2 linked regions of the Prochlorococcus marinus str. MIT 1013 genome follow. The main gene of each other region encodes a partner of the protein of the gene in region 2 in a complex. Links are inferred from orthologs where the notes say so. Each region holds a gene or a part of one and is shown on either strand. Other genes may lie near its edges.

Evidence for each region. The genes of interacting proteins can lie anywhere in the genome.
Region 1: the proteins of O5633_RS10195 (region 2) and O5633_RS09580 are in contact, whole or in part, in a cryo-EM structure (PDB 6ZJN), measured with the Thermus thermophilus proteins. The link is inferred for Prochlorococcus marinus str. MIT 1013 from one-to-one orthologs. Residues at the interface, in WP_096411116.1 of Thermus thermophilus: Glu45, Ser46, Asn48, Pro50, Ala51, Gly52, Glu53; in WP_223903221.1 of Thermus thermophilus: Met26, Thr27, Asn29, Gly31, Pro32, His34.

What each region holds. Positions count from the first base shown.
Region 1 is NZ_CP114778.1:1,682,426-1,687,021, forward strand. The notes cover bases 1-2,814. They hold O5633_RS09580 (NAD(P)H-quinone oxidoreductase subunit H), read left to right. Parts: upstream 1-722; coding sequence 723-1,907; downstream 1,908-2,814. Other genes in these bases: rsmH (16S rRNA (cytosine(1402)-N(4))-methyltransferase RsmH), read right to left, coding at 1-681; O5633_RS09585 (acyl-CoA thioesterase), read left to right, coding at 1,913-2,365; O5633_RS09590 (AMP-binding protein), read right to left, coding at 2,362-2,814. Outside these bases: more of O5633_RS09590, read right to left, coding at 2,815-3,597; O5633_RS09595 (o-succinylbenzoate synthase), read right to left, coding at 3,594-4,565; menA (2-carboxy-1,4-naphthoquinone phytyltransferase), read right to left, coding at 4,585-4,596.
Region 2 is NZ_CP114778.1:1,800,929-1,809,356, reverse strand. What follows is about bases 5,489-8,428. They hold O5633_RS10195 (NAD(P)H-quinone oxidoreductase subunit 3), read left to right. Parts: upstream 5,489-6,747; coding sequence 6,748-7,110; downstream 7,111-8,428. Other genes in these bases: O5633_RS10180 (gluconeogenesis factor YvcK family protein), read right to left, coding at 8,400-8,428; O5633_RS10185 (NAD(P)H-quinone oxidoreductase subunit J), read left to right, coding at 7,877-8,398; nuoB (NADH-quinone oxidoreductase subunit NuoB), read left to right, coding at 7,101-7,859; O5633_RS10200 (rubredoxin), read right to left, coding at 6,238-6,591; O5633_RS10205 (photosynthesis system II assembly factor Ycf48), read right to left, coding at 5,489-6,241. Also shown: O5633_RS10240 (ATP-dependent helicase), read left to right, coding at 1-19; O5633_RS10235 (CCA tRNA nucleotidyltransferase), read left to right, coding at 66-1,322; selenide, water dikinase SelD, read right to left, coding at 1,338-3,518; mtnP (S-methyl-5'-thioadenosine phosphorylase), read left to right, coding at 3,504-4,436; O5633_RS10220 (photosystem II reaction center protein J), read right to left, coding at 4,510-4,707; O5633_RS10215 (photosystem II reaction center protein L), read right to left, coding at 4,719-4,838; psbE (cytochrome b559 subunit alpha), read right to left, coding at 4,868-5,116; more of O5633_RS10205, read right to left, coding at 5,225-5,488. UniProt on the Escherichia coli protein: NDH-1 shuttles electrons from NADH, via FMN and iron-sulfur (Fe-S) centers, to quinones in the respiratory chain. The immediate electron acceptor for the enzyme in this species is believed to be ubiquinone.

The DNA.
Region 1 (4,596 bases), 120 kb from region 2 along the record:
TTCCAATTCATTATTAACAGCTATTCTTAAAGCCTGAAAAGTTCTAGTTGAAGGATGAATTCTGCCATGTCTTTGCTTGGGTGGAAAACAACCGGCAATTGCATAAGAAAGAGCTTGAGTTCCATTGTATGCTCCATTTTCTGCAAGATCATTTTTGATTTTTCTTGCAATACGTCTAGAACGTTTTTCTTCTCCTAAGTTATATATTAAATTTGCTAAATCCTGTTCAGATAGAGTGTCAATAAGTTCGGCTGCACTTAGACCTTTCTCAGGATTCATTCTCATGTCTACCGGACCATCTAAACGAAAGCTAAAACCTCGTGAAGGCTCATCAAGTTGATGACTACTAACTCCAAGATCCGCTAAGACGCAAATGGCTTGTTTGTTAAGTGAAAAGTCTGCGAAGTTTGTAGAGATTATTTCTATTCGTGTGCCGAACTTTATTAATCTTTTTGATGCTGCTTCTCTAGCTATTGGATCTTGATCAATCCCAATAATTTTGATTCCTGGGAAATTCTCTAGTATTTGAGCTGAATGCCCCCCTCCTCCAATGGTGGCATCAATAATTAATCCTTGTTTTGTTAATTCACTTGGTAATTCCTTTAGTGATTGAATTATTTCTTTCCCCATTATTGGGACATGATTAAAGTTAGAACTTGAACTAATTGGCCCTTCTTTCATAAGTTTTCACTAGTATTTAGACATTGCTTTGGTTGGGCCCAATGACGCAGCTTGAAACGCGTACGGAGCCAATGGTGGTCAACTTTGGGCCACATCATCCATCAATGCATGGGGTATTGCGATTGGTCGTAACCCTTGATGGAGAGGATGTTGTTGATTGTGAACCAGTTATTGGTTACTTGCACAGAGGGATGGAGAAAATTGCTGAGAATAGAACAAACGTTATGTTTGTTCCTTACGTGAGTCGCATGGATTATGCGGCTGGTATGTTTTACGAAGCCATTGTTGTTAATGCTCCTGAGCGTTTAGCAAATATAAAGGTACCTAAGAGAGCAAGTTATATCAGAGTGATAATGCTTGAGTTGAATAGGATCGCTAATCATTTGTTATGGTTAGGCCCATTTTTGGCTGATGTAGGGGCTCAAACTCCTTTCTTCTATATTTTTAGAGAAAGAGAGATGATTTACGATTTATGGGAGGCTGCAACTGGTCAAAGATTGATTAATAATAATTATTTTCGTATTGGTGGCGTTGCATGTGATTTGCCTTGGGGTTGGTTAGAAAAATGCAAAGATTTTTGTGATTGGTTTGGTCCGAAGATTGATGAGTACGAAAAATTGATAACTAATAACCCTATCTTTCGTAGACGTATAGAAGGTTTAGGTGTGATTGGAAAAGAGCAAGCGATTAACTGGAGTCTTTCTGGTCCAATGCTTCGGGCTGCAGGTGTTCCATGGGATTTGAGAAAGGTAGATCATTATGAATGTTATGACGATTTTGAATGGGATATTGCATGGGAGAAAGAGGGGGATTGTTATGCAAGATATAGAGTTCGTATTGAAGAAATGAGACAGTCTTTAAAAATATTGCGACAAGCTTGTGAGATGATTCCAGGGGGGGCAACAGAAAATCTTGAGGCAAAAAGGACAGTTGAGGAAAAAAAAGGTGATATGTCAGGCTTTGATTATCAATATGTCGCTAAGAAGGTTGCACCTACTTTTAAGATTCCTAATGGTGAATTATATACACGCCTTGAGTCTGGGAAAGGAGAGATAGGAGTATTTATTCAAGGTAATAATGATGTAACTCCTTGGCGGTTTAAAATTAGAGCGGCTGATTCTAATAATTTGCAGATACTTCCTCACATACTGAAGGGAGCTAAGGTCGCTGACATAATGGCTATCTTAGGTTCTATTGATGTGATTATGGGTTCTGTTGATAGATAGGTTCTTTGGAAAAGCGTCATCCTAGAGAATGGTTATGTTTGAAAAGAACCGTTCGTTTTGGTGAGACAGATGCTGCCGGCGTGGTGCATTTTCTTGAATTATTCAGATGGTGTCATGAAACTTGGGAAGCAAGTTTAAAAAAATATGGAGTAGTTTTACAAGAAATTTTTCCCACAAACCAAATCAATACAAGCCAACTGGATGTAGCGTTGCCAGTAGTTCATTGTGAAGCAAATTATTTTCAACCACTTTATGTTGGAGATATTATCAATATCGAACTAAATCCAGAGAAGATAAATGACTCTTCATTTGTACTTCGATTTAAATTAAAAAAAAATGGTGAGAAAATCGGCATGGTAAATATTAAACATGTATCGATAAATCCAATTACTAGAGACATATGTGCATTATCTAAGCAAATAAATTTGTGGCTTCATGAATCTAGTTTGAGTTTTTAGTTAATAGGTCTATTAAAGGCTATCCAATCTTGCCATTTTTTTATTTCCCATTTTTTATTGATATTTCTTGAAAGTTTTGGACAATCGTACCAGTTCAGTGGCTTTTTGGATGGTTGCCAGTCTTCAATGAGATCAGTCAGAAGAGAGATAATTGGATATTTGTTGATTCCTTTTTCTTTGAATTTAGTTAAGGCAACTAAACGTTGTCCCCATTTCTTATCACTAACTCCTACTACAAAAATGTCTTTAATTGGGATTTGATTTTTCGAGATTAATTTCATTAATTCCATTTCGATATCTTCTGGGAAAATAGTTTCACCACCAGAATTTATAGCTGAATCTCTTCTGCCTAGGATTTGTATTGCTTTTCTATTGTCGAGAGTGATGTATTGCGCTAAATCGCCTGCTTCCCACCATCCATTTGCGTCTGTAATTGATTCGAATTTATCATTTTTCCATTTTGAAGTTGCAATCCTACTAGTTTTAATCTTAAGGGAATTTCTTTTGCTGATTTCTATCTCAACATCTTCGAGAGGGAACCCAACACTATTACTTCCTTTTAAAAAATCTTTGGGACTTAGGCAAGTCACCATTGCAACAGTTTCGGTAGCCCCATAGCAAGGAGCTAGATTAATAGACTTTCTTCGCGCTTTGTCAGCAAGATCTGTGGAGATCAAAGCCCCTCCAACCCAGATTATAGCTAGAGATTGAAGCCATTTTAAACCATCAGAATTATCAATCAAAGACGATAATTGAGTTGGAACTAGGGATGTGATCAATGGACGTCTATATTTATGAGTTAATGCTTCACTAAACTGCTTAAGTTGAAGTGGTTTATGCATTAAAGAAGGTGAAATCCAGTGATACTCCGATCGCCACGTGTGATGTCTCCACCAAGGCATGAAACCACTTATATGATGTAAAGGTAGTGAATTGAGAATGATGCACTCATTTGGCTTAAGGCCATGATTCTTTAACCAATTTCCAGTTGCCAAAGCCGAATTAGTTAGATTTTTAATTGATTGTAAACAAAGATTTGGTCCTCCAATGCTCCCCCCACTTGAAATGATTATTCCTTTTCCTTCAGGTACAGTTGACGATGTGGGAATTTTCGTTTGATCTTTTGGAGGTGCTAGATATACCCAGTTGTGCTTTTCAAAATTGTTCAAAATTTCTTTTGAACATTCCAGGTTTTTTTCAGGAATACATTTTACAACTGCAATTTTGCTCATACGGCTTCCCAGACTAATTTTGGATTGTTGTTAAAGAGTGGGCCTTTGGGGCACCATCCAGGTGCAAGTCCAGGTGCACAAGGATTTCCCCCTTTGATTTGCCTGGCAGCGAGGTGATTAATCCATCTTCTCCCAATACCAGTTTCAAAAGCTGTGCTTATAACTGTTTGACTATCTTTTTGTTCTATTTCTTTTAACAGTAATCTAGGATCACCATCTAATGCAGGGCGACGTATTTGCCAACTTTTCCATGTTTTTCGTAAATATGGAAATTCAACCAAAGATTCATCTAGTGCGATTGGAATTTGATTAGCTAATGAAAATAAACCTTCAATATCTTTTGATGGGAGTGGCTGTTCAATCCATTCCAAACGAGGTTCGTTTTTAAGTTCGTTAATCCATTCTTGTGCTTTTTCGCGACTCCATCCTCCATTGGGATCAATTCTAAGTTTAAAATTCTTTGGTAAAATATCTAAGATTTTTTGTAATGTTTTCTCTTCCTTAAAGTTATTTGCTTGGTGAGATACTTTCCATTTTATTGTACAAAAACTTTTCTTGTCATTTGATACCTCTACATATTTAACTATTGACTCTAATGGATCAATATCTGTAGGTAAAAGATAAGCTGATTTTGCGATGTCAAAGCCTTCAAAATTTAACTTGCTTTTAGTGAGATTTTCTAAATCGGCTAAGCAGCTTCCTAATCCGAAAGCAAGTGCTCCTGGTAATTCACATAAATAATTTTCTATTGAATCTTTTGTAGTTTTTCTTCCAATAAAATCAAGACTTTGGATACTTTTTTGTAATTCCTTTTTCTCAATAGGTGATACTTCACCCCATCCGTAATTCCCGTCTGAGTCTTTTATTTGCAACAACAAACCTACCTTGTTATGAATACTTCCTTGCGAGGTTTTTAACTTTCGTGTTAGTTGAAATGAAAATGGCTTGATATTAATTATTAATTTCATGATTCAACAAAATCAAAAATTAATTATAAAG
Region 2 (8,428 bases):
ATTGAAATTAATAGATTAGTAAAATTCAAACAAGACATGTTAATCAATTAAAAATTATATCTATCATGGAATTATTTGATAAATATAAAATTGAAAAAGAGATACAAGAATTACCCAATGGAATCTTATCTATTCTATTAGATGTAGCAATCTCAGTTAATATAAATTCAATAGCGATAGTTGGAGGAGTTGTTAGAGACTTAATAAAAATTTCTAAAAATAAAGATTATAAAATTATCTTTAATGATCTAGATTTAATCATAGAAGGCGAGACATCAATCTATGTAAAAAAATTGCAAAAAGTTCTTGGGCCAGAAAGAGTAAAAATCATACGCAATAACACAACTTATAAAACCTCAGAAATAACAATTAATGGCATAAAAGTTGATATTGCATCTGCTCGTCAAGAAACTTACCCTATACCTGGAGAAAATCCATTAGTCGAATCATCAACTATCAAAGAGGATCTAATTAGAAGAGACTTCAATATAAATGCTATGGCAATTGAACTGAAAGATAATAGGCTAATAGATTTATTTTCAGGATTAGATGCAATAAATAACAAGGAAATGGACTTTTTACATGAATCAAGCGTTCTAGAAGACCCAACTAGAATTATTAGAGCTTCTCGCTATTCAGCCAAGTTAGATTTTCGTCTATCAAATCAAGCCTTAAGACAAATAAAAGATACTATAAATCGTTGGCCTTGGAATTGGCATATTGGAGATAAAGCTGATTTAGCACCTTCAGCATTATCAATAAGATTAAAAATGGAACTCGTATTGCTTTTAAAAAGTAAGTATTGGAAAAATGCATTAAAAAATCTACAAGATTGGGGAGGATTAACAATATTAGATTCGAGGTTACAGAATGATCAAAGACTTATCGAAAAAATATTCATTGCAAAGAAGTCAAACATTGAACCTCTAACAGCATTAGTTTATGAATCTAAAGACCCTATTTATCTTGCTAAAAGATTAAACTTAGATCAACAACAAAAAGAAATAATAGAAGGAGCCTTTAAGTTAAGCAAATATCTTGAAAATCTAACAGCTAATAATTTATATAAAAAGTGGTCCCCATCCAAGTGGACAATTTTTCTAGAGGAAATAAATGCTAATGAATCTTCATTCATACTTGAAATATACAAAGAAAACCCTCTAAAAGAATACTTAAAATCTTGGCTATACAATTGGAAGGATATAGAGTCTCCAATAAAAGGAGAGGATTTAATAGCTAAAGGTTGGACACCTGGACCAGAAATAGGAATTGAAATAAAACGACAAAGAATGAAATTAATTGATAAAAAAAGTCTTTCCTGAATTATTAATAAGTATCTATTCAGAAACAAACCCAATTCGAATCCAAGGTCCTTTCTCTATTAGTTTTTCTGAATGAATCGATGGGCAACTAACAACCAAAGGTCCACATGTTTGTGGGTCTACTAAAATTTTTAGCATAGCATTATAAAGCGATTTATTAGGAACAAAATCATTGGAGACAAGCTCAAATCTCAAGTTTTTATCTCCATCAATATTTTTTAAAAAAACCTGATTTGAAGAGGCTAAAGTACTTTCATAACCCTTTTCTAAAAGTTCTTTAACTCCATCATATATAGGTATATGATCTAGCTCAAGAATAATTTTTAAGGGTTCTATGTTCATCTTTAATCGATCACTATTTGTAGATTCCAACATTTCAGATAAATGACCTAGCAAACCAAAACCAGTGATATCAGTACATGCATTTACAATTTTTGAGTTTGAATTTATATTTGTTAATTGATAAATAAAATCAACTAAATAATGCTGACTTTTATTCATTTCTTTTAAAACAGAATCAAGTACATAAGGTTTTACTTGGCTATTCATAAATGCAGAAAATATTATTCCAGTACCTAACGAACGACTAATTAGAATTTGATCTCCCTTTTTCATTCCTCCCTTAGACCAAAAATATTTTTTATCATCAATAACTCCGTTAACAGTTAACGAGCCTTCAATTCCTAGAGAGAATGGCTCTTTAGATGTTTTTCTTGATTCTAATGTATGTCCACCTATAAGTTTCGCCCCCTGAATAGATAAAGCAGAATTGATACCTTCCAATACTTGAAATAATAACTCTTGCTGTAAATCATTAGGTAAGGATGGCAATTTCACAACAGATTGTGCAGAGATCACAGATCCTCCGCATGCCCAAATATCAGAGCAAGAATGAAAAGCCAAAAGCCTTCCATTTAGCCATGTATCACTAATTAAAGAAGGGAATCCATCTACACTTTGTATTAAAGTCTTACAAGAATTTAATATTCCTATATCAATAGAATCATCTTTTGGAGATTCTATTAAATCTAATTTTTTTAATGCTGAGCTTAATGGGGTAAATGGTAATTTTGCTGCACAACCTCTACATTTAATCATCTCCTTTTCCGCAAGCATTTCTGTATTTATATCTTGAATAAAATGAAATTTCGAGACAAATTTTTTATCAATTGATTCTTTTAATCTTGATAGAAAATCAAAAGGGCCAATAATCACTTCACCCCAAGAAATAAAAGCTTTGGATTTCATGTTTATATAGTTGATATCTAAAAGTTGTATTGCTTTTCGTTGAGGTTTCCATTCCTTAAGTTTTAAACCTTTACTGATTCTCTCTAAATTCTTTGCCAATGGTTTTGCTGAGCGAACAGCCCATACTCCAGAAGAAGGGCGGGGATGATCCTTAATAACTCCACAATCTCCTACGGCAAATAACCCTGGATAATTAAGGACTTGAAGAGTTTTTTTTGTTAATATCCTCCCATTTTCATCTATAGGAAAACCACTATCTTTTATCCATTCAAATGATTTATTACCAGTACATATTAATGTTGGGTATAAAACAGATGGGTCCTTTTTTATGATCTGAATCTTTAAATCTTTTAATTTTTTTAATAGATTTTTACTAAATTTTCTTCGAGATTTAACTTTTAATATAATTGATCTTTCTGGCCATCTTTTTCTTAAAGAAAAAGCTATTTCTATCCCAGCGAATCCGCCACCAATAATTACAAATGGTTTAGCAGAAGAATTATCCTTGTGAATATCTTGATCGACAATAAATTTATAAGACTCAGAAAAAGGTTTAATGGGAACAGCTAAATCTTTATCCCATGCAATTTCAGATTTAGAATTGAAGTTAGTTTTTGTTCCTATATTCATAGATAATAAAGAATATTCAATTTCTGGGCGTCCTGATAAAAGTAAGTTTTTTTTCTTAAGGTCAATCCCCTCAATTTCTGCCATCACAAATGAAACTCCTGCTTTTGAAGCGAGATTCCTCAAATCAATTAGTATTTCATCAATCTTGTATTTACCTGCTATGACACCTGGAAACATCCCAGAATAAATAGTAGTACTTGATTTATTGACTAAAGTAATCATTCCAGCAGGCTTCAATTTTGGATTCATTGCCCATCGAAGCATCACAAGGGCATGAGTATGACCACCACCAGCAAGAACGAGATGATCACTGAACATGATTTTTTGAATATTTCTGGAACACAATCAGATACCTATGATTTCAAAGAAGCTAGATTAGGAATTATTGGCGGAAGCGGACTATATAAGATAGAAAATCTTAAAAACATAGTCGAATTAAGCTTAGACACTCCCTATGGAAAGCCTTCTAATAAATTACTAATAGGCAATCTATTTGGAATAGAGATTGTTTTTCTAGCTCGCCATGGAGAGAAACATACCTTAAATCCAAGTGAAATTCCATATAAAGCAAATATCTGGGCTATGCGTTATCTAAATGTTAGATGGTTGATATCAGCATCAGCTGTGGGTTCATTAAAAGAAAATATCAAACCTTGCGACATTGTTATACCTGATCAATTTATTGATCGAACTCATCAAAGGCCATTGACCTTTTTCAACAATGGAGTTGTAGCTCACATAAGCATGGCAAATCCATTTTGCGAAATTCTTTCTCAAATACTGTCGCAAGAAATAGAAAAACTTTTAACCAAAGAAAAAAGCATGCATATTGGAGGAACATATCTTGCTATGGAAGGGCCAGCATTTTCAACAAAAGCAGAATCAAAATTATATAGAGATTGGGGATGCTCAGTCATAGGCATGACAAACCATACGGAAGCCAGATTAGCAAAAGAAGCCGAAATCGCTTATTCAAGCCTTTCCATGGTTACTGATTATGATTGCTGGAATCAAAATTGCGAAAATGTATCTGTCGAGATGGTCATTGAGAATCTTCAGGAAAATGCAAATTTTGCAAAATTAATAATATCTGCTGCCGCCAAAAGAATCTCATCATTAAGGCCTTCAAGCTCTTTTCATAATGCATTAAAAAATGCGCTAGTCACTCCAAAAGAGCATGTACCAAATACAACTAAAAACAAGATCAAATTATTTACAGATAAATATTGGCTTTAAAAAAAACCAACCGACATTTAATGCCAGTTGGTTTTAAAGTTATTTCAAATAAATAGTATTTTTCTAGTTAAAACTAACCAGCGTTACCAATACCAGTGTATGAACCATAAAAGAAAATACCAAGAACAAAAATAACAGCTGTTCCACCTGCAGTAGCCACTAACCATAAAGGAAGTGCTCCCTCTGTCCACCGTCTTTGCCAGGAGACTGCAGGCATACCATTTGGCAGACGATCTCCTGCTCGCCCATCAGGTCCTTTTAATTTGCTCATGATAAAGAGATTTAGTTAAAGAAGTAACTGGAAAAAAGAATTCCCATTACAAAAACAAGTAAGAGTCCAAGATAAAGACTTGTTCGGTTTAATTCAACCGGAACTTTATTTGGATTTGGATTGACTTGCATGGATAAAAAAGCAATCAGATGAAATTTGGTTATTTCAGACGCGTGTCAAGTTCAGCCTTGGAATCAAAGCGCTGAACAACAACAGGAGCTTTGCTTTCTCCAGCCTGAAAATACGTATCTGGTCTAGGAGTTCCAAAAGCGTCGTAGGCAAGCCCAGAAGACACAAATAGGAATCCTGCCACGAAGATCGCAGGAAGTGCCACAGCATGGATAATCCAATAGCGGACACTAGTAATGATCTCAAAAAACGGGCGTTCCCCGGTAGAGCCGGCAGCCATAGCCTCACTTAATCAGCTCAGTGATCTTATCAAGCGAAATCAAAAGAAACGATCTCTGTTGCAAGGTGGTTACACAGAGTCATGGAAATCATAGAATTTTTGATGATTTCAACCATTCCAACGCAATAAATTTCCCCTTTCTCCAAAAACAAATCCCTTAGGATTGACACTATTTGAATCGTCCACAAATAGAATTCTTATGAAATTAGTAGGAACAGATTCACCAACAGGGTCTTTCTCCCAAGTTTTTCCATCATCATTGCTCACTAATAAAGTTCCGTTTCCTCCAGCTGCCCAAATCGACTTAGATGGATCCCAAACAAGATCTTGATAGTTATACCCGTTGACGATTGGGATTATGGGTTTTGACCAGGAGTCGATATCATCCGAATCTGCATTAAACCTGATTTCAGCTCCTCTAGAAAGCATCCATAGATCACCATTTGGCTGCTCACCAACGCTCTGAACTCTCTTACTACTTGCTCTTTGATGAGGGCTCCATGACTCCTGACCTGGACTTAATACTGAGAAGAAGTTACCAAGACTACTTACACTTATATAACCACCATTATTTGTGCGTCTTAATTCTCTTATGCCTCCAGAGCCTGAAGTATCAACAACTATTGCTTCCCAATTCTCACCAGCATCAGTTGTTTTATAAATTGCTCCAGCAGTAGTTGCCAACTCAGCAGAATCATTATCAATTGTTGTTATCAAATATGGATCTCCAGGCAACTTATTTCCCAAATCGAGACGAGTCCAATTTTTCCCTCCATCAGTTGTGTGAAGAATCAATCCTGGTTGACCTGCAATCCAACCTTCTGGGCCTTTAAAATCAACGCTTATTAGACGAAAGTTACCTTCGCTTGGGATATCTAAATTTCTTTCTTTCCAGGTAATTCCGCCATCATTTGTCTCTAGAATTAACCTATTGGTGCCAACTAAAAACCCATTTTTGTCATCAACAAAGTCAGCATCTAGAGGATTTGCCTCAGTATCTAGGTCGACTTGTGTCCAAGGGCTTGATGAGCCAATGGATGCATTACTAACAGTACAACCACTAAGAGCTACTCCTACTATTAAGACAAGGGTCAAATTAATGACATTTGAAAACAGACGTTTCATTTCAAAGAATAAAGAGAGAGAAAACAGGCAGCAGCTAAAGCCAGGCTTCCAAAAATAAGAACGTTTTTCTGGCCTGAAGGAAGTTTATTAAATCCAAAGCCATATGTAAGGTTTTCTTCAAATCCACTAGGCTTTGATTTAGGTCCAATATCCTTGTATCCAACAAATCCTACTCGACAGACTGGACATCTGAACTTCTCTCTATCTATATCTAAGAATGCAGTTCCTGGCTCAATATTAAGCTTCTTTATACCCTCATCAGGATCATAAATAAAACCACAGCTAATACATTCGAAGCGATTTGCTTTTGGATCAAATTCCTCGGTTGAGTTTTTTGGTGCAAATGAAATAACTTGGTTTTGTTTTTCATCAGAATTGAAATCTTCCAAAGGATTTGTTTCTGTTTTGTTGTCTTTACTCACAGTTTTCACTTTCACACATAACAACTCTATGGCACTAATCTAGAAAATGACTGTCAAACTGATATTGAAATCAGTAATTCATTCATGTTTACCCTTCAGGGTTATGAGTATTTTTTAGGATTTCTTCTTATTTCTGGAGCAGTTCCTATTCTTGCGCTCACAACAAATAAGCTAATTTCTCCTAGCAGTAAAGCAGGAGAAAGACAGCTTACATATGAATCTGGCATGGAACCAATTGGGGGAGCATGGATCCAATTTAATATTCGTTACTACATGTTTGCTCTTGTTTTCGTTATATTTGACGTCGAAACGGTGTTCCTTTACCCATGGGCAGTTGCATTTAACAAACTTGGGTTATTAGCATTTATTGAAGCACTTGTTTTCATCACAATATTGGTTGTTGCATTAGCATATGCATGGAGAAAAGGTGCCCTTGAATGGAGTTGAATCCTTTGAACAATTTGAATAAATCTCCCTCTTCTGAAGCCGCAAGAAACCTTAGAGAAGCTTCTTGTGGCCCGGTGGCAACGCCAACAGTAACAAATGATTTAAGCGAAAACATAATCCTTACTAGCCTTGAAGATCTTCACAACTGGGCGAGATTAAGCAGTCTTTGGCCTCTTCTTTATGGAACTGCTTGCTGTTTTATTGAATTTGCGGCTTTAATTGGATCTCGATTTGATTTTGATAGATTTGGATTAGTACCTAGAAGTTCTCCTAGGCAAGCAGATCTACTAATAGTTGCAGGTACTGTAACTATGAAAATGGCACCCGCCCTTGTAAGACTATATGAGCAAATGCCTGATCCGAAATACGTAATTGCTATGGGAGCTTGCACTATTACTGGTGGCATGTTCAGCGCAGATTCAACTACGGCAGTTCGAGGTGTTGACAAATTAATACCAGTTGATCTTTACCTTCCTGGCTGTCCTCCAAGACCAGAAGCAATATTTGATGCTGTGATCAAATTAAGAAAAAAAGTTGCCAACGAATCTATCTCTGAAAGATCAAAGATCACTCAAACTCATCGTTATTTAACTATTCCTCATAGGATGAAGAGAGCAGAGTCAAAAGTTAATGGACAATATCTAAATGCAAAATCCCAACTAATTGCATTAAATCCTTCCTTATCTGAAAAATTTGATCAATCATTAAAAGAGGTTCAAAAAATATCTGAAGAACTTTCAAGCAATTAAGCATCTCTTATAAAAAAATGACAAACGATTCAGAAATTGTAGTAGAAGAAAAAATCTCAGGTCCAATAAGCGTTTGGCTTTCTAAAAATGGATTTGACCACATTCCTCTCCAAGATGATCACTTAGGAGTTGAAATAATAAAAATTACGCCAAGCAATCTTTTATCAATAGTTGAAGCGTTAAAAAATGATGGGTTTAATTACCTTCAATGCCAGGGTGGATACGATGAAGGTCCTGGTTTAAATATTGTTTGTTTTTATAATTTAATAGAAATGAGTGAATTTAAAAAAGATTTTTCACCTCGCGAAGTAAGATTAAAAGTATTCCTAACTCGAAATGGGGACTTAACTGTTCCTAGTTTATACGGTCTTTTCAGAGGAGCAGATTGGCAAGAAAGAGAAACATTCGATATGTATGGTATCAACTTCACAGGCCACCCTCATCCTAAAAGACTTTTAATGCCTGAAGATTGGAAAGGATGGCCACTTAGGAAGGACTATGTTCAGCCAGATTTTTATGAAATGCAAGATGCATACTGATTTATTTCCCTTTTTTGTATCTTCTATAAA